3 regions of the Blautia sp. aa_0143 genome follow, and region 1 is predicted to be linked to each of the others. Evidence: riboswitches for the same ligand, from Rfam matches in the RefSeq annotation. Region 1 holds a riboswitch; each other region holds the start of a gene.

Region 1 (5,528 bases):
ACGTCATGCCCTATGCCATTGATTACATGGGGATCACCGCCATTGGACTTCCCTTTTATGTTTTAAGCACAGGCGGCAACCACCTGATCCGAGCAGACAGGAGTCCTACCTATTCCATGACCTGCATCCTGGCCGGTGCCGCCATCAACACCATCCTGGACCCGCTTTTCATCTTTGGATTCGGCTGGGGCATCAAAGGTGCAGCCTGGGCAACCGTGATCGGCCAGATTGTATCCGGACTTCTGATCATCTTTTATTTTTCCAGACTCCGAAAAATGTACCTGGACCACTCCATGCTGATTCCTAAGGCACGCAATCTGTCTGCCATTTTTTCTCTGGGAATGGCATCCTGTATCAATCAGGTTGCCATTGCTGCAGTGCAGATTGTCATGAACAATACACTTCGCCATTACGGAGCACTCTCCGCTTACGGAAGTGATATTCCGATCGCTTGTGCAGGGATCATTTCCAAAGTCAATCAGGTATTTATGGCCATCTGCATCGGAATCTCCCAGGGCTCCCAGCCCATCTGGGGATTTAACTACGGCGCCGAAAAATACAGCCGTGTACGCCAGACATACCGCTATTCCGTAACCTTATGTACTGTGATCGCAACCATATTTTTTATCTGCTTCCAGTTCTTCCCGCATCAGATCGTAGGCATCTTCGGAAACGGCAGCGACCTGTACTTTCATTTTGCAGAAAAATATCTCCGCATCTTCATGCTGATGACCTTTGCCAACGGGATCCAGCCTATGTCCGCCGGCTTTTTTACCTCCATTGGAAAAGCCAGGCTTGGTGTGATCATGTCCCTCACAAGGCAGGTGCTCTTCCTGCTGCCGCTGATCGTCATCTTCCCGGTCTTCTTCGGAATCGATGGCGTCATGTACGCAGGACCAATTGCAGATACCTCTGCATTTGTGCTGGCCGTTGTTTTTGCCAGACGTGAGCTTGGAGTCATGAAAACTGCAGAACAAAACGCCTGACATAAAAAATGCCATGTAATTTACTGCCCATCGGCAATATATTACATGGCATTTCTCACATTCTCAGATATTTATCTGAAACCACCAATTTCTGATCTTTTCTTCATCCTCCGGCAGCTGCTTATGATCAGTCACCTTTCAGTACAACACGGATTTTCTTATAGATTACAAATACGATCAGAGATGTCAGTGCATATTTAAAGATATTAAACGGAGCAATGATCAGCAGTGCAAAGGTAAGCAGTCCGTTTACGGAGCTGTGTACTGCGCTTCCCATCTGGATAAAGGTCTCGATTGGCATTCCAAACGCCTTACCGTAAGCCGGAAGCAATACAAAGGCATTGACAAAGCATGCAAGGATCGCTGTCAGGACTGTTCCTGCTGCCATACCTGCAACTGCATGTACTCTGCTCTTTTTGTGACGGAAACGGTAGATCAGGCCGGCCGGTACCACATAGGCACATCCAAACAGGAAATTGGCAACATCACCAACACCGGCAGTCATGGTTCCCTTAGTCACAAGATGTACGAGAATCTTCACAAGCTCGATCAGGATACCTGCCACAGGTCCCATAGCGAAGGTTCCTACCATAACCGGTACCTCGGAAAAATCAAGCTGATAAAAAGACGGTGCAAGAAACGGGATCGGAAACTCAAGATTCATCAATACTCCTGCCACAGCACCAAGCATGGCTACCTGCGCGATGGTTCTTGTTCTGCTTCTTTCCACAGCATTTCCTCTCTGTAATATCTGTTCACTCATAACTCTCTCTCCTTCTTCAGAAATATTCAAAGAAAATTTCCACAAGAAATCTTTATGCGAAAAAAATTTCTTCACATAAAAAGCCCCGGGAGCTTCTTCCCGGGGCACTGAGCACGTTCTTTAAATACTGCGCGTTCTTCTCTCATCCAGACTTTACTGTCGGTTCCGGAATTTCACCAGATCAGCCGCCAAAGCGGGTCGCGGACTATACCGCCGGTAGGGAATCACACCCTGCCCCGAAGAAATTTTCTTTTTTATGAGTTCATTATAACGCGCTCTTTTTATAATTACAAGCCTTAATTCTGTCACAGAAGCATTCTGCTCCATTTATATAAATCTAAGATCCACTCCTTTATGATCAAACCCGGATTTTCTTTACCGTACTCCAGCTACTGTAAAGAACCTTTTTTCCGACTCTTTTATATGACCGGATGCGGACATAATAGGTCTTTTTGTTTTTCAGTCCTGATATCTTATATCTGGTCGCAGACTGTTTTCCAACTGTGACCGTTTTTCTTTCTTTTGTAAATCTGCTGTCTGCTGCATACTGGATCTGATAGCCGGTTGCCTGTATATTTTTCTTCCAGCTTGCGGTAAAGGATCTGTTTGCTTTTTTCAGTCCTGTCAGCAGAGTTTTTAGAGGCAGGATCTTAAAGGTAAGCGTTTTGTTGATACGACTGTATTTTCCGATTCCTCTGACCTGTACAGTTCCAATTCCGGAATTTTTATTATTTTTGTAATACAGCTTATAAGCACTCGCACCGATCTTCTTTCCATTTACAGTTACGGTTACTGATGGCCGGATGGATTTTCCCGTATAAGTGTAAGAGGTTCTGTTTAGCTTAACATTGCTGACAAACTTTTCTGTCTTTTTTATGATCTTGAAATGAATGGTTGCGGTACCTTTATAATAACCGGTACCATAAATGGTTACCGTTGCAACACCCGGATACTGATTATCCTCGTAGTACATATAATAATCTTCGCCGGCTTTCAATCCGGGGATTACGATGGCAGGTGTAAGTTCTTTTCCTGTATATGTCTGATCAGCTATTGGATCCGCAGCCGGCAGTTTTCCGTAAATAGTAAAATATAATGTTTCCGATCCTTTATAATTGCCGATTCCCGTGAGCTCTGCACGAGCTTCACCAGGCTTTTCATTATTAACATAGGTTACCGTATAATCTTTTCCCTGTACCAGTCCGTCAATTACCACTTCCGGTTCCACTTTTTTTCCTTTAAAGGTGGTTTCCAGGTATGTTTCATTATTTTCCGCAAAATAGCACACATACATTCCATTTTCATCTGGCGTAATCTTGAAACTCCGCTCTACTGTACCGCAGAAAATATCTTTTCCCGTGATCTTTACAGTCGCAGTTCCTGCATTGATGTTATTTTCATAAGTTACTTCATAATCGAAGCCCTGCTCAAGTTCCGGTGCGGATTCACTGGATTCTATTTCGGGTTCATGGCTTTTTCCATTATATTCATAGTCTGAAGTGATCTGTTCAAACCATTCATTCTGAAGCGGTATCCGGTTGTCTGCTGACAGCTCCACAAACGTGCAGCCACGGTCCTCTGCGTATTTCTGAAGTGTGGAATCCTTTTTTCCCGCGATCAGTGCTGAATCCCTGAACGCATCATCCGCCCAGACAGTATCTGTGCTCAGTACTCTTATCCTGCACCCGGAAGACAGACGAAGTCCATTTTTCCCAACTGATTTTACAGATGCGGGAATTATAATATCACGGATCCCTGAACTGCTCTGGAATGCATATTCACCGATTTCTTCCAAGCCTTCGTTCAGGACAGCTTTCGTAAGCGACGAACAGTTTCCGAAAGCACCTTCTCCAAGGCTTCTGACACTTCCCGGTACTGTTATGGAAGAAACATTTACACAGTAATAAAAAGCATAGTCTCCCACGCTTACAGTTCCATCCGGGATCTGGTAATCTCCGGAACGTCCGGACGGAAACACGATCAGTTTTGTGCCATCCTTGCTGAATACCACTCCGTCTTTTTCAGAAAAATACGGATTTTCCGGATCTACTTTAATTTCTGTCAGACTGGACTCAGACAAGCCCTCCACAAAAGCAGCCAGCCCTATAGATGACACATTTGGGGGAATCGTAACAGATTTCAATTTCTCACAGTTGTAAAAAGCATTCTTTTCGATGGTTGTAAGCGAATCCGGCAAAGTAACAGACTCTATATCAGAAGCCTGGGTGCAATACTGGAAGGTACTGTTTCCAAGAACCGTTACTTTTCTTCCGTCAATAGTATCCGGAACTACGATATTTGTATCCGTTCCTTCATACTGATACAGCCTGAGTGTTCCATCATTCAGAATCTTATAAGAATAGTCATAGTCCATTTTGGACAATTCATAATGTCTGGGGGCATTTCCCGTATATCCGCAGTCAACCAGATATCTTTCTCCGTCAATTATGACTACAGAGTTCCTGTGACCGCTTCCCGCCCCCGGATCATTTGCCGCATACCTTGCATACACGGTCAGTCCCAGTTTTTCGCACATATAGTTCACTGCGCTGGTATTGGCCCAGCAGTCTCCGCCGCCATCCAGCATCAGGCCTGTATAACCGGAATGATACTGACTGTAATTGAAGTTGTTGGCAAGCCATCTGGCGATCGTCTCAACCTTTTTATAATCGGACATTTCCGCAGTAATATTTTCTTTGAGGAATGTATCCATTTTTTGTTCTGCGTAATACTCCGCATAATCTTTGAGTATGAATTTATAATAAACGGTACTGTTTCCATCCTGTACAGAGATCAGGGTCTCTCCAAACATGTATTCCCACTGGCTCTTTACGTCATTTCCGTTTTTGTCTACATAGGTTACATACTGCATTTTAGGAGTAACAAGACCGGTTTCGCTGACTTTCGCAGTATAACCGGAAACAACCGTATATACCGGATTTTTGCCGGATGTCTGGATCTGATAAGATGTCTGCATGGTATCCGGCATGGAGATCACACTGCTGTAAGTATCATTCATCGCATACAGATATATTTCTGTACTCTCCACATCTGTTTCTTTTTCGGAAGTGCCTGCTGCCGGAATATCATCTGTGAATATATCTTCCTGCTGCTCCTTGTTTTCTCCGTCACCAAAAATTTCTTCCGGTGCCGCAGCCTCCTCTGTTCCTTCTGCTTTTCTGATGACCGCCGAAGGTTCTTCCAGAATTAATCCTTCATCAGAATCCTGTTGTATTTCCTCATTCTCTGAGCTTTCAGCTTCATCCGTTTCCGTTCCGATATCTGATCCCGGAAACTCTTCTTCTGTAATCTGATCTGTGCTCACGGTATTATCTTCTCCCGCGATCTGATCTGTGTTTACGGTATTTTCTGATTCCTCAAAATTCCCGTCATCTGTAAAAGTATCAATGGCGTCTGTTATATCCGTCTGTGCGTCTGTAAAATCTTCGGCCACCACCGGTCCACATGGAACAATAGACATACATAATGACAGACCAAATGCTATCAATTTTTTCGGAAATTTCATTTCGTACCTTTCCTTCCTTTTTATGTAAACCATTTATATGTAAGTTCTGTTTTTATTATAACGCGGCCCTGTCTTTTCGCAAGCTGCAATAATGTCCCCAACTCTGCAAAAAACCGCTGTGATCTTCATTTTAGATCACAGCGGTTTATGTTTTATTATCGGAACATCAGACTTTCCACAATTTCAGCATTACTGTTCTTTCCATATCCGCATTCAATCAACCAGTTTTCTGGCTGGATACTGCCAACACCAC
Region 2 (5,528 bases), on a different contig from region 1:
CTGTTTGCTTTACCCGTTTGATGATGTGAAACTGGATATAGGAAAACTTGCCCTGTGGCGTTTACAGACCCATGAAGTCTATGGCGGCACATGGCTGTCGGACTTTGTGCCGAATTATTTAGGCGGATTTATAGAAACACCGGGAGCGTTGGCAGATAAACCGGATTGTCCACTGATCGGAGCAGATGGGAACATTTTTAATCTGCTGGGTATTGCTTCCCGTACTTTGCGGGAGCATGGTCTGAAAGAACAGGCAAAAGAAATGTCTGACCGGGTATTTGCTTCCGGCAGTTATGGAGAAGCGCTCTGTATCATTGGCGAATATGTCAACATCACAGATTCCGAACCGGAGCATAAGAATTCTCTCCGTCAGCAGCTAAAAGCAACAAAACCGGCAGACCCGGTAAAAAAGCAACAAACTTCCAAACAGCAGGAACGATAAGGAGGGATGCGGAATGGAAAAGAAACTGACCTATGGTGTATGGGCGGTACGAAGCAGCACTTCTATTTTCGGACCGGCACAAAGCTGGTGCAAGGAAAATGGAAAACCGTTGGAATTTGATAGCAAAGCCGATGCTGAAAACTATGCAAAGGAAGCCAACGAGCATACGACAGCAAATGTCCGATACTATGTGAAAGAAAAAGGACCGGAACCCGGTGCTGTTCGGAAAGGAACATCTCAACCGGAGCTGGATGCACGCAGCCATGAAGAAGTGACACCAAGAAATGATGCAGCGGAAAAACAAAATGAGATTCTGGGCAGACAGATTCCTTCTCAAACAGATCCGCTGGTAGAAATCCGCTCTGCGGTCCATAGTAATTACGCAGGCATGGTCGCTATGCTGGGTGCGGACAACTGTGTATATTTGGGGCGTGAGGAACGCTGCTATTATCAGGATATGCAGCCATCTTACTATGACAATCAGGACGGCTCCCTGTGCTTTGTCTGTGATCAGCCAGACATGTATTATTTTCTTTATGGAGAAGGCTGGGCGCATACCCAGGCGGAAATGCTGGAACGAGGGCTTACCCTGCGCCAGTATGAAGAATTTGCGAGACTGCAAAATGGCGTCCTTGCACAGTTTACCACCCAAAGAGAAATTCTGTTTGCCGGACAGCCGTTTCAGGCGCCGGAAAGTTATCTTCGCAATGCGGAGCTTTATGAGGAAGGCCAGACCGGCAACTACAATATGCTGGATGGCAGGCTGAACAACGAACCTCCTGTGCGTCCGGATTTAACAGATGGACAGACAGATGAAGAAATCCGGGAGCTGGTGCCGGAAGCAAAGCCGTCTTTGATGGACCGTCTGAAAGCAGATAAACCGGAGCATGAAGCAAGGCAAATAATCCCTCCTGTGCCGGAAAGGGAACGCTGATGGCTGGGGTAAGATTTGAGGATGTAGAGCTTCTGGGTGCTCTTTCCCGTATCGTAGATCTTCATACCCAACATTATAAAGAGGACTTTGACCTGGATAAAGAACTGATCTCAAAACTGGCTGTGTCAGACCGTTCAGAGGATAAACAGCTTCTTTGGATGTCACGCCCCTGCGGAACCTATACCCTGCGTGAACGGGAAGTTTATCTGGAGGGCAGCCATGAAAACAAAGTGTGGCGGTTTTACCAGGAACAGACAAATGATCCTGTTTTGGCTTATGCCATTTCTTTGAAAGAAGTCAGGGACGGAAAAATATTTGGCGATCTCTATCCGCTAAATTACAGAGAACATGTGGAACGGATGAAAAAATTGACCTGTCCAATCGGAAATGTAGCCGTTGCATTTGAGGATGGAAATGTTATCACGATTCCCTATCAGGAACGGAGACAGCTTATGAACCGGCTTATGCCAGAGCATGGAGCCCCTAAAACAATGACTTATCTGCCGGAAAATGAGCCGGAACTTATGATGATCCTAAAACGGGAACGCTTCAAACGCAGCTATCATGCGGCAGCCGGAAATCTGGAGGAATATCTTGATAAGCTGGAAAAGACCACCCTGCGGGAAAAACTCAAAAAAGCAAAAACGGCGGTTTCGACGCAGGAGGTCTCATCTCATAAAAGAGGGTTGGAACGATGAAGGACGGGCATAACAAAAAATCCGTCCGCGTCGAATTTGTCATGTCCGAACCGGAGGCTGAACTGGTAAAAGAACGCATGGCGGAACTTGGCATTACCAACCTGTCGGCATATCTGAGAAAGATGGCCGTAGACGGTTACATCATTCACCTTGATATGGGAGATATTCAGGAAATGATCCGGCTTCTCCGCATTTGTTCCAATAACTTAAACCAATATACCAGACGGGCCAATGAGACCGGCAGTATTTATGCCGCAGATATAGAGGACATCCGCACCCGTCTGGACAGCCTTTGGGATGGCATGGATAAACTGATCCGGGGATTTGCAAACATTTCATAAACAGCCGGAAAGTCGTTGCTTTCTTTTTGCCGTCACGGTAAAATTTTTATAAGGGCAGATGCCCTTCTGAAAGGAGGCAAAGCGTATGCGTTTGATAGGTAAATTACTGGCACTTCCCTTTATGCTGGTTACGGGGATTCTTTATCTGGTATGTAAATTTTTAGTGGTCCTTTCCGGTGCGGTACTTGGGATTCTTTCCGGGATCATCTTTCTGGCAGCATTGGTGCTGTTCTTTGTCGCAGGATTTTTGCCGGGTCTTGCATGGCTTATGATCGCCTTTCTTATCAGTCCATACGGTCTGCCTATGGCGGCTGCATGGCTGGTAGGGATCATTGGCGGAGCAAACAGTGCCTTAAAGGATTTTATATTTGGTTAAGCAGATTTGGCGGGGCGCATAGGCAGCCCCGCTCTTTTTCTGCAATTATAACTTTTTTGATTGGAGGGATTTTATTGAGAGATACATATTATCATTCTGCCTCTTATGCCAGAGAACATGGCGAATTGAATTGGCGGTAAGTCCTATTTCATAAAATGCAAGTTTCCGAAATATTTCCGAACTTTCTTCAATTCATTGCTTCCAAAAATAGTTGATGTTATAATTGCAGGGAAAACAACTGAATAAAAGTGTCTTCGGGGCAGGGTGAAATTCCCGATTGGCGGTAAAGTCCGCGAGCGTAAAACGCACGATTTGGTGTAATTCCAAAACCAACAGTATAGTCTGGATGAAAGAAGATATGGTTAGATTTCCGCAGATTTTGAGAGGATTACTTTCTTTTCTGTGGCCTAATTATAATGCTAACACCTGAAAGACATTTTCTTTTGGGTGTTAATTTTTTGCCACGGAGGAAAGCAATTATGAACAGTAAAACAAAAAGAATCACAGTTATTGGTATGCTATGTGCGATCACTTATGTCACTATGGTTGTTGGCAGGATTCCTATTATTCTATTCTTAAAGTATGATCCATCCGATGTTATTGTAACTTTGGGCGGCTTTATTTGGGGGCCGATGACTTCCTGCATTGTATCTGTTATTGTAGCAACCCTTGAAATGATTACAGTAAGCGATACCGGAATATTAGGTTGTATTATGAATATCGTACAAACACTATCTTTTGCGTGTACGGCATCTGTCATTTACAAAAAAAAGCACACTTTATCTGGTGCAGTGATTGGTCTGGCATCGGGATGGCTAATAACGGTTATCGTTATGCTGTTGTGGAACTATTTGGTAACGCCGCTTTATATGGGGTATCCAAGAGAAGCAGTTGTAGAATTGTTACTTCCTGCCTTTCTTCCATTTAACTTATTGAAAGGTGGGTTAAATGCGTCCATTACATTTTTACTGTATAAGCCCATAGTTACCGCTTTGAGAAAAAGCGGATATGTTGCTACTTTGGAAAATGAAGCAAGACAAAAGCATACTGGTCTGCTTATGCTGGCAAGTTTTATTATAGTAACTTGTGTTTTGATTATCCTGTCAATGAATGGGATTATATGAGGATTGAAATGAAAGAAAAAATAAATGAGCCTATTTGCACACTAACAGGGATCGTTATACATGGCCGAGGTATTGGAAAGCATGTGGGGACACCTACCGCAAACATAGAAATAGCAAAAAATACATTTTTGCCAAAGACAGGGGTGTATGTGGCAGATATTCTTTTAAGTGACAAGATATATTATGGTGTTACCCATATTGGGACGCGCCCTACACTTGATAATGATAGCTTTGTTTCAATCGAAACACATATTTTTGATTTTGATAAGGACATATATGGGTGTACGATAACTATCAACCTATATAAGAAATTGAGGGAAGTCAGAAAATTTAATGAATTATCCTTGCTGCTTGAACAAATTGCGAATGACCGGACAATGGCACAAGAATTTTGGGGATTAAAGCAAACAAATCACACCTTACACATTGATGTTAACCGGCATTGTGTAATATTAGGACAGCAGGAAGTTTATTTATCAACAAACGAATTTGAAGTCCTTTATTTGTTACTGCAATCTCCTCAAACCACATTCACAAAAGAACAGATTTATAAACAGATTTGGCATGAACCCACAAATAACCATTTGCACGCAGTAGAAAACACGATTTTTCAAATACGAAAAAGGTTAAAACCATATTGCAAGGGACACGAGTATATAAAAACAGTAATTGGCTATGGTTATAAATTTAATAATAACTAACAAATTCGGCCGAGTTAACTAAAGTGCTACCACAATTTTTTATATATGGATCAAATTCTAAGTTAGGGGGTGACGAAAATAGCGACCACAAGACTGATGCCTTTGCATGTAGGAAAAGGTCGGGACATCTCTACTGCGATTGCAGATATTATTGATTATGTAGAAAATCCGCAGAAAACCGATTTTGGAAAATTCATTTATGGCTATGAGTGTGATACCCGGCTTGCTGATGCAGAATTCCTTCTGTCCAAACGACAGTATGCAAATCTGACCGGCAGAAATCAGGGTTCGGATGATGTGATCGCCTACCATCTTCGTCAGGCGTTTAAGCCCGGCGAAGTTGCGCCGGAAGAAGCCAATCAGATCGGCAGGGAGCTGGCGCTAAAACTCACAAAAGGAAACCATGCCTTTGTCGTCTGTACCCATGTAGATAAGCACCATGTCCATAATCACATCATTATCAACTCTACTACACTGGACTGTCAGAAAAAATTTCGCAACTTCTGGGGCTCTACCTGGGCGATCCGGCGAATGAATGACAAGCTGTGTTTGGAACATGGTCTTTCGATTATAGAAAATCCGAAACCCAGCCGGGAGCATTATGGCACATGGCTGGGAAATAAAAAGCAGCCTTCCTTTCAGGAGCAGATACGCATTGCTATTGATGCTGCATTAGAAGAAAAGCCAAAAGATTTTGGGGAACTTCTAAAGAAGCTGGAGGCTGCCGGGATTGAAGTTAATCGTGAAAGAAAACATCTTCGGTTCCGAGTTCCGGGACAGGAAAATTATACCCGATGTGATACGCTCAAAGGCGATTATACAGAACAGGCCATCAAAGAACGAATTGCCGGTACACGGACAGTAAAATCCCGCCATACTTTTTCAAAAAAACCGGTTTCCAAAGTTGGATTG
Region 3 (5,528 bases), on a different contig from region 1:
AACTGTCAGACACACACCATTCACAGCAATACTGTCACCGATTCTTGTCCCTTCCAGGACTTTCCGGGCTTTCACTGCCAGGATCCCTGATTCTCCTGTCAGCTGTATATAACGGACTTTTCCTTTCTCTTCTACGATTCCTGTAAACATGATTCCTCCTGTTTTTTCTCACACACCTGACATCTTATCCGGATGTCCTCACCGATCTGGCAGATATCTATATATTTCAGTTCTACTGCTTCAGACGGGAATTCAACTCCGATACCTTCTACCGGTGTCTTCCCGGCCACACCACCAAACAGCTTTGGTGCCACAAAAGCCTGTACTTCCTTTACAATTCCGGCTCGCAGGGCACTGTCATTTAACGTACCGCCTCCCTCCAGGAGGATGCTGTCAATACCCCTGTTTCCAAGATCTGTCATCAGCTTCTTAAGGTCTATCTGATCCTTTTCATCCGGACAGTAAATGGTCTCAACTCCCATGGTATGTAATATTTTTATTTTTTCTTCTGTATTTTTCTGATCTGCATAAGCCACGATCGTCCGGTACTTTTCCGCACTTTTTACGATCTGACTGTCCGGCGGGATCCTGAGCTTACTGTCGCACACAATCCTGACAGGACTTTTCCAGCCTTCTACCCGGACGTTCAACATCGGATCATCTGCAAGCACAGTTCCAATACCTGCCATGATCCCCATGTACTGATGCCGCATATGCTGTACTTCTTTTCTTGCCGCTTCTCCGGTGATCCATTTTGATGCTCCTGTCTTCGTTGCGATCTTCCCATCCAGTGTCATGGCATACTTCATCACCACGTATGGGGTTTTCGTAGTAATATAATGGAAAAACACCGGATTCAGCTGATCACATTCTTCTCTCATAAAATCTTCAACTACTGTTACACCGGCTTCCCTTAACATCTGTACACCTTTTCCTGCCACTTTCGGATTCGGATCTCGGGAACCGATCACCACTTTTCTGATCTTCTGTTCAATGATCGCTTCCGTACATGGAGGTGTTTTTCCATGATGACAGCAAGGCTCCAGCGTAACATAAATCACCGCACCTTCTGCTGGTTCTGTGAGGGAAGCAATTGCATTACGTTCCGCATGAAGTTCTCCATACTTTTTATGATAGCCTTCCCCGATGATCCTTCCGTCTTTTACGATCACTGCCCCTACCATCGGATTGGGATTCGTCCAGCCTTCTCCTTTTTTGGCCAGCTGAATCGCCCGAAGCATATATTCCTGATCCGTCATTTTTATTCCTTCTTTCTTATTCCTGTTCTTTGTCTAGAGCGTGTTTGAAAAAGGCTTTCTGCAAGATGTGCGTCACAATTTGTGGGAGATTTTGTCCGGATGAGGGCGCCGTAGCGGGCTACGGCAACTGAATTCGGGCAAAATATACCGCAAAGTGGGGCGTGCAGATTGCAGGAATGATTTTTCAAACACGCTCTGGTACGCCGAGGCTTTTAGATCTGTGCAATCGGATTCACAGACAAGTGAGTGGTATATTTATTTCGAAAACGATGTACCAGATACAAAAAAAACCTGCAGAAATATCTGCAGGGTAGAATTGATCTGTTACATATGATCGATAAATGAATGTCTGATTCCCTATATAAAAAGCTCTGAAATGGATCACCATCTCAGAGCTCTGATACTACATTCATTCAAAAAATCAACTGTACTATCATCTTCTTCCATCCAGACTGTACTGTCGGCCCCGGAATCTCACCGGATCATGCCTCTCGGCTCGCGGGCTTTACCGCCGGTAGGGAATCTCACCCTGCCCTGAAGATATCTTTTTGTTTATTTTAATACTTTATCTGTTATTTGTAAAGCGAAATTTTTATTTTACTCATTCCATGCGGAATATTAGTTACTGGCAGGCAATCGTCGTATTACTATTCTCAGGCTTTGGTTGACAAACAGGCACGCAGGCAATGACCGATGGCCAGCACACAGAGCCTGTGCCTTGGAAGATGAATTTTTTTATCTGCAGTTTACTATTGCTTTTTGGGCAGCAGCAAAATCTTTTTCTAGTACATAAATACATGTTGTTTCATTCTTATGATCAATTCCCGATGCAAAAGTATGATAAAAAATCAAGAAAAAAAGATTATTGATAAATGTTCCTTTTTTTAATCTCGTTTCGTAAAGAATATTATTTTCATTCAACGCTTGTGTTAACCGCACGAGATGATCCATATTATCAGTTTCACATAATTTAATTTTTCCATTATCCTGGGTATATTTCATAAAAATCTCCATTCCGCCGCCTTTGGCTGGCGGCACAAATAGTGAGGAATTATAAGCGGAAACAGGCGCAGGCCGTGACATTTAGGCGTTTTGAAAGTATCGATTATCTCTGTCAATGCATGAGCATACTTATTTTGATGTGGCAGGAAGAACCAGAGAATATATTTGACAGAGTGTCCAAGATATTTGGATAAAGAAAACCGATGGCTTTGACTGTTATCAATCTACACCATCGGCTTTCAAGGTTTTTAAATACTTAAATTCAGACTTATTAAAATAATATAATGAAAACTTAAGTTAATGGATTATTTACCCATCTGTTTTGCAACTTCCTCAGCGAAGTTCTCTTCTTTTTTCTCAAGACCATCGCCTGTCTCGTAGCGAACGAAGCCTTTGATCTGGATCTTAGCGCCGTTCTCTTTTGCTACCTGCTCTACGTATTTAGCAACGGACTGTTTTCCGTCCTCTGCTTTTACGTATGTCTGGTCAAGAAGGCAGATCTCTTTAAGCTCTTTCTTGATACGTCCTGTGATCATTCCCTCGATAACCTTAGCCGGTTTCTGGGACTCCTTCGGATCGTTCTGGATCTGAGCCATAAGAATCTCTTTCTCATGCTCGATGTAGTCAGCGCTTACTTCCTTGTCGCTTGTGTACTGCGGTTTCAGAGCTGCGATCTGCATAGCTACGTTCTTAGCCATCTCTTTAACAGCATCGTTAACAACATCTGTCTCAACGTCTACAAGAACGCCGATCTTTCCACCCATATGAGTGTAGGAAGCGATGAATCCGTTCTGCTCCTCAACCTGAGCAAATCTACGAATGTTCATGTTCTCGCCGATTACTGCGATCTGAGCTGCAAGAGCCTCTTTTACAGTCTTAGTTGTATCAAGTGCCCATGCCTCAGCAAGGAAAGCATCGATATCAGCTGCTGTTGTGTTAAGTGCCTGTGCTGCAACATCTGCAACATAGCTCTGGAATTTCTCATTCTTTGCAACGAAGTCTGTCTCAGCATTAACCTCAACAACGACTGCTTTCTTTCCATCCTCTGTTACCAGAGTTTTGCAAAGACCCTCTGCTGCGATACGGCTTGCTTTCTTCTGTGCTGTAGCAAGACCCTTCTCACGCAGGAACTCAACTGCTTTATCCATATCGCCTTCTGTAGCTGTAAGAGCTTTCTTACAATCCATCATTCCGGCGCCGGTCATCTCTCTTAACTCTTTTACCTGTGCTGCTGTAATAGCCATTGTTCGTTTCCTCCTGAAATATTCTGTTTATACGAATAATTCCTCTGTAGCTGCAAACTCCTCAGACTCAGCCTCGATCTCGCCATCTGCCTCAGCAGTTCCCTGCTTAGCCTCGATAACAGCGTCAGCCATCTTGGAAACGATGAGTTTTACTGCACGGATAGCATCGTCATTTCCCGGGATCACATAGTCAAGCTCTTCCGGATCACAGTTAGTATCGCAGATACCGATAAGCGGGATTCCAAGTGTATGAGCCTCCTGTACGCAAATTCTCTCTTTCTTAGGATCTACGATAAAGATAGCATCCGGGATTCTCTTCATCTCTTTGATTCCGCCAAGGTTCTTCTGAAGCTTAACAAGCTCTTTGCGAAGCTCGATAACCTCTTTCTTAGGAAGTACGTCGAATGTTCCGTCAGCTTCCATTGTCTCGATCTCTTTCAGTCTTGCGATACGGCTCTGGATTGTCTTGAAGTTTGTAAGCATACCACCAAGCCATCTCTCATTTACGAAGAACTCTCCACAACGCTCTGCCTCTGTACGGATAGCATCCTGAGCCTGTTTCTTAGTTCCTACGAAAAGGATGTGTCCACCGTTGGCAACAATATCTGCTACTGCATTGTAAGCATCGTCAACCATTCCTACAGACTGCTGAAGATCGATGATATAGATACCATTTCTCTCTGTGTAGATGTACGGAGCCATTTTAGGGTTCCATCTTCTTGTCTGATGTCCGAAATGAACACCTGCCTCTAAAAGCTGCTTCATTGAAATAACGCTCATGTCTTTTCTCCTTTTTGGTTAAATTCTTCCGCACAGGTCGCCTTCTCTCTGGACCCATCCTCACACCGTAGGGCACCATCCTTATAGAATCGCCGTGCGTGCTTATTTTTGCAACTTCTGAATTATAGCATAGGAAATCCCCTTATGTAAAGGGGATTTTTCCAATTTTTTTCTGTTTTTCAGCGGTTTCCGGCAGATTTCAGAAGCTCCAGTTCTTTTTCGGTGAGCGAACGATATTTTCCTGTCGGAAGATCTGAAGGAAGCGCCAGCGGCCCCATGGATAGTCTTTTCAAATAAGTTACTTTTTTTCCCAGTGCCTCCATCATCCGTTTTACCTGATGGAATTTTCCCTCGTGGATGGTAAGTCGGATCTCAGATTCCCAGTTCTTACCGGCTTCTGCAGATTCTGTACCGGACTCCCAGGTAGAAAGGATCTCCAGCCTTGCCGGTCGTGTGAGATCTTTTTCCCCGATATCCACGCCTTCTGCCAGCTTCACGACATCTTCTTCTGTCACTTTCCCGGATACTTTTGCATAGTAGGTCTTATCCACATGCTTTTTCGGAGAAAGAAGCTCGTGTGCCAGAGGACCGTCATCTGTGATCAGAAGAAAGCCTTCTGTATCTTTATCCAGGCGTCCCACCGGAAAAAGCCCCTTTCTTCTGTCTTTCTCTTCAATATAGTCAAGAACCGTTTTATCTCTGAAGTCCTCCGTTGCGCTGACACAGCCTGCCGGCTTGTTAAAAAGATAGTATACATATTCCGGTGCAGCATGGATCTCCTGCCCGTTCATAACCACCTGATCTTCTTCTGTTACTTTCAGCTCCGGTTTCTTTACAGATTTCCCGTTAACCTGCACCTGACCCTTCTGTATGTATTTTTTTACCTCGCTTCTTGTACCTGCGCCGGCATCTGCCAGAAATTTATCCAGCCGGACTGGTTTTTCCATTAATCATTTACCTCCCATTCTGTTACATGGGCTGCCTTTGCATCTGCTCTGATAAAATCCGGGATCTCACCGGCAAATGTCATATAAAGTCCGGAATCCCCGCCGGTGCTCTCTTGTCCTTCCAGAACCACTTCCATTGTGGCATCTGCATTCCAGATAGTCCATCCGTTTACCAGCTGTGATGGACGGATACATTTTTTCAGGGCTTCCAGCTGTTCCTTTTTATCGTAACGGACTTTATAACCGTTATCTGTTTCTTCAAGATCCGAAATGGGCTCAGTGTCGGAAAAAGCTTC

What was found. Region 1 has a riboswitch for FMN ahead of EAI83_RS06010 (ECF transporter S component). Riboswitches for the same ligand answer to the same signal wherever they lie in the genome.
Region 2: linked by a shared signal. The riboswitch ahead of EAI83_RS11535 (ECF transporter S component) and the one ahead of EAI83_RS06010 (ECF transporter S component) in region 1 are both predicted to bind FMN.
Region 3: linked by a shared signal. The riboswitch ahead of EAI83_RS17840 (DUF6783 domain-containing protein) and the one ahead of EAI83_RS06010 (ECF transporter S component) in region 1 are both predicted to bind FMN.

The regions. Positions count from the first base shown of each region.
Region 1 is NZ_RCXU01000009.1:68,528-74,055, reverse strand. Features, by position in the region: gene EAI83_RS06015 (MATE family efflux transporter) at 1-986, shown strand, start outside; gene EAI83_RS06010 (ECF transporter S component) at 1,114-1,749, opposite strand; FMN riboswitch at 1,880-1,997, opposite strand; gene EAI83_RS06005 (fibronectin type III domain-containing protein) at 2,108-5,275, opposite strand.
Region 2 is NZ_RCXU01000020.1:78,537-84,064, forward strand. Features, by position in the region: gene EAI83_RS11510 (hypothetical protein) at 1-442, shown strand, start outside; gene EAI83_RS11515 (DUF4316 domain-containing protein) at 456-1,376, shown strand; gene EAI83_RS11520 (hypothetical protein) at 1,376-2,074, shown strand; gene EAI83_RS11525 (plasmid mobilization protein) at 2,071-2,415, shown strand; gene EAI83_RS11530 (CD1845 family protein) at 2,501-2,791, shown strand; FMN riboswitch at 3,038-3,153, shown strand; gene EAI83_RS11535 (ECF transporter S component) at 3,271-3,915, shown strand; gene EAI83_RS11540 (riboflavin kinase) at 3,924-4,616, shown strand; gene EAI83_RS11545 (relaxase/mobilization nuclease domain-containing protein) at 4,695-5,528, shown strand, end outside.
Region 3 is NZ_RCXU01000012.1:103,313-108,840, forward strand. Features, by position in the region: gene ribE (riboflavin synthase) at 1-150, opposite strand, end outside; gene ribD (bifunctional diaminohydroxyphosphoribosylaminopyrimidine deaminase/5-amino-6-(5-phosphoribosylamino)uracil reductase RibD) at 132-1,259, opposite strand; partial or broken gene EAI83_RS17840 (DUF6783 domain-containing protein) at 1,262-1,387, opposite strand; partial or broken gene EAI83_RS17845 (DUF6783 domain-containing protein) at 1,337-1,573, shown strand; FMN riboswitch at 1,691-1,805, opposite strand; gene EAI83_RS07915 (hypothetical protein) at 1,995-2,261, opposite strand; gene tsf (translation elongation factor Ts) at 2,567-3,505, opposite strand; gene rpsB (30S ribosomal protein S2) at 3,533-4,285, opposite strand; gene EAI83_RS07935 (pseudouridine synthase) at 4,465-5,232, opposite strand; gene EAI83_RS07940 (DUF6449 domain-containing protein) at 5,232-5,528, opposite strand, start outside.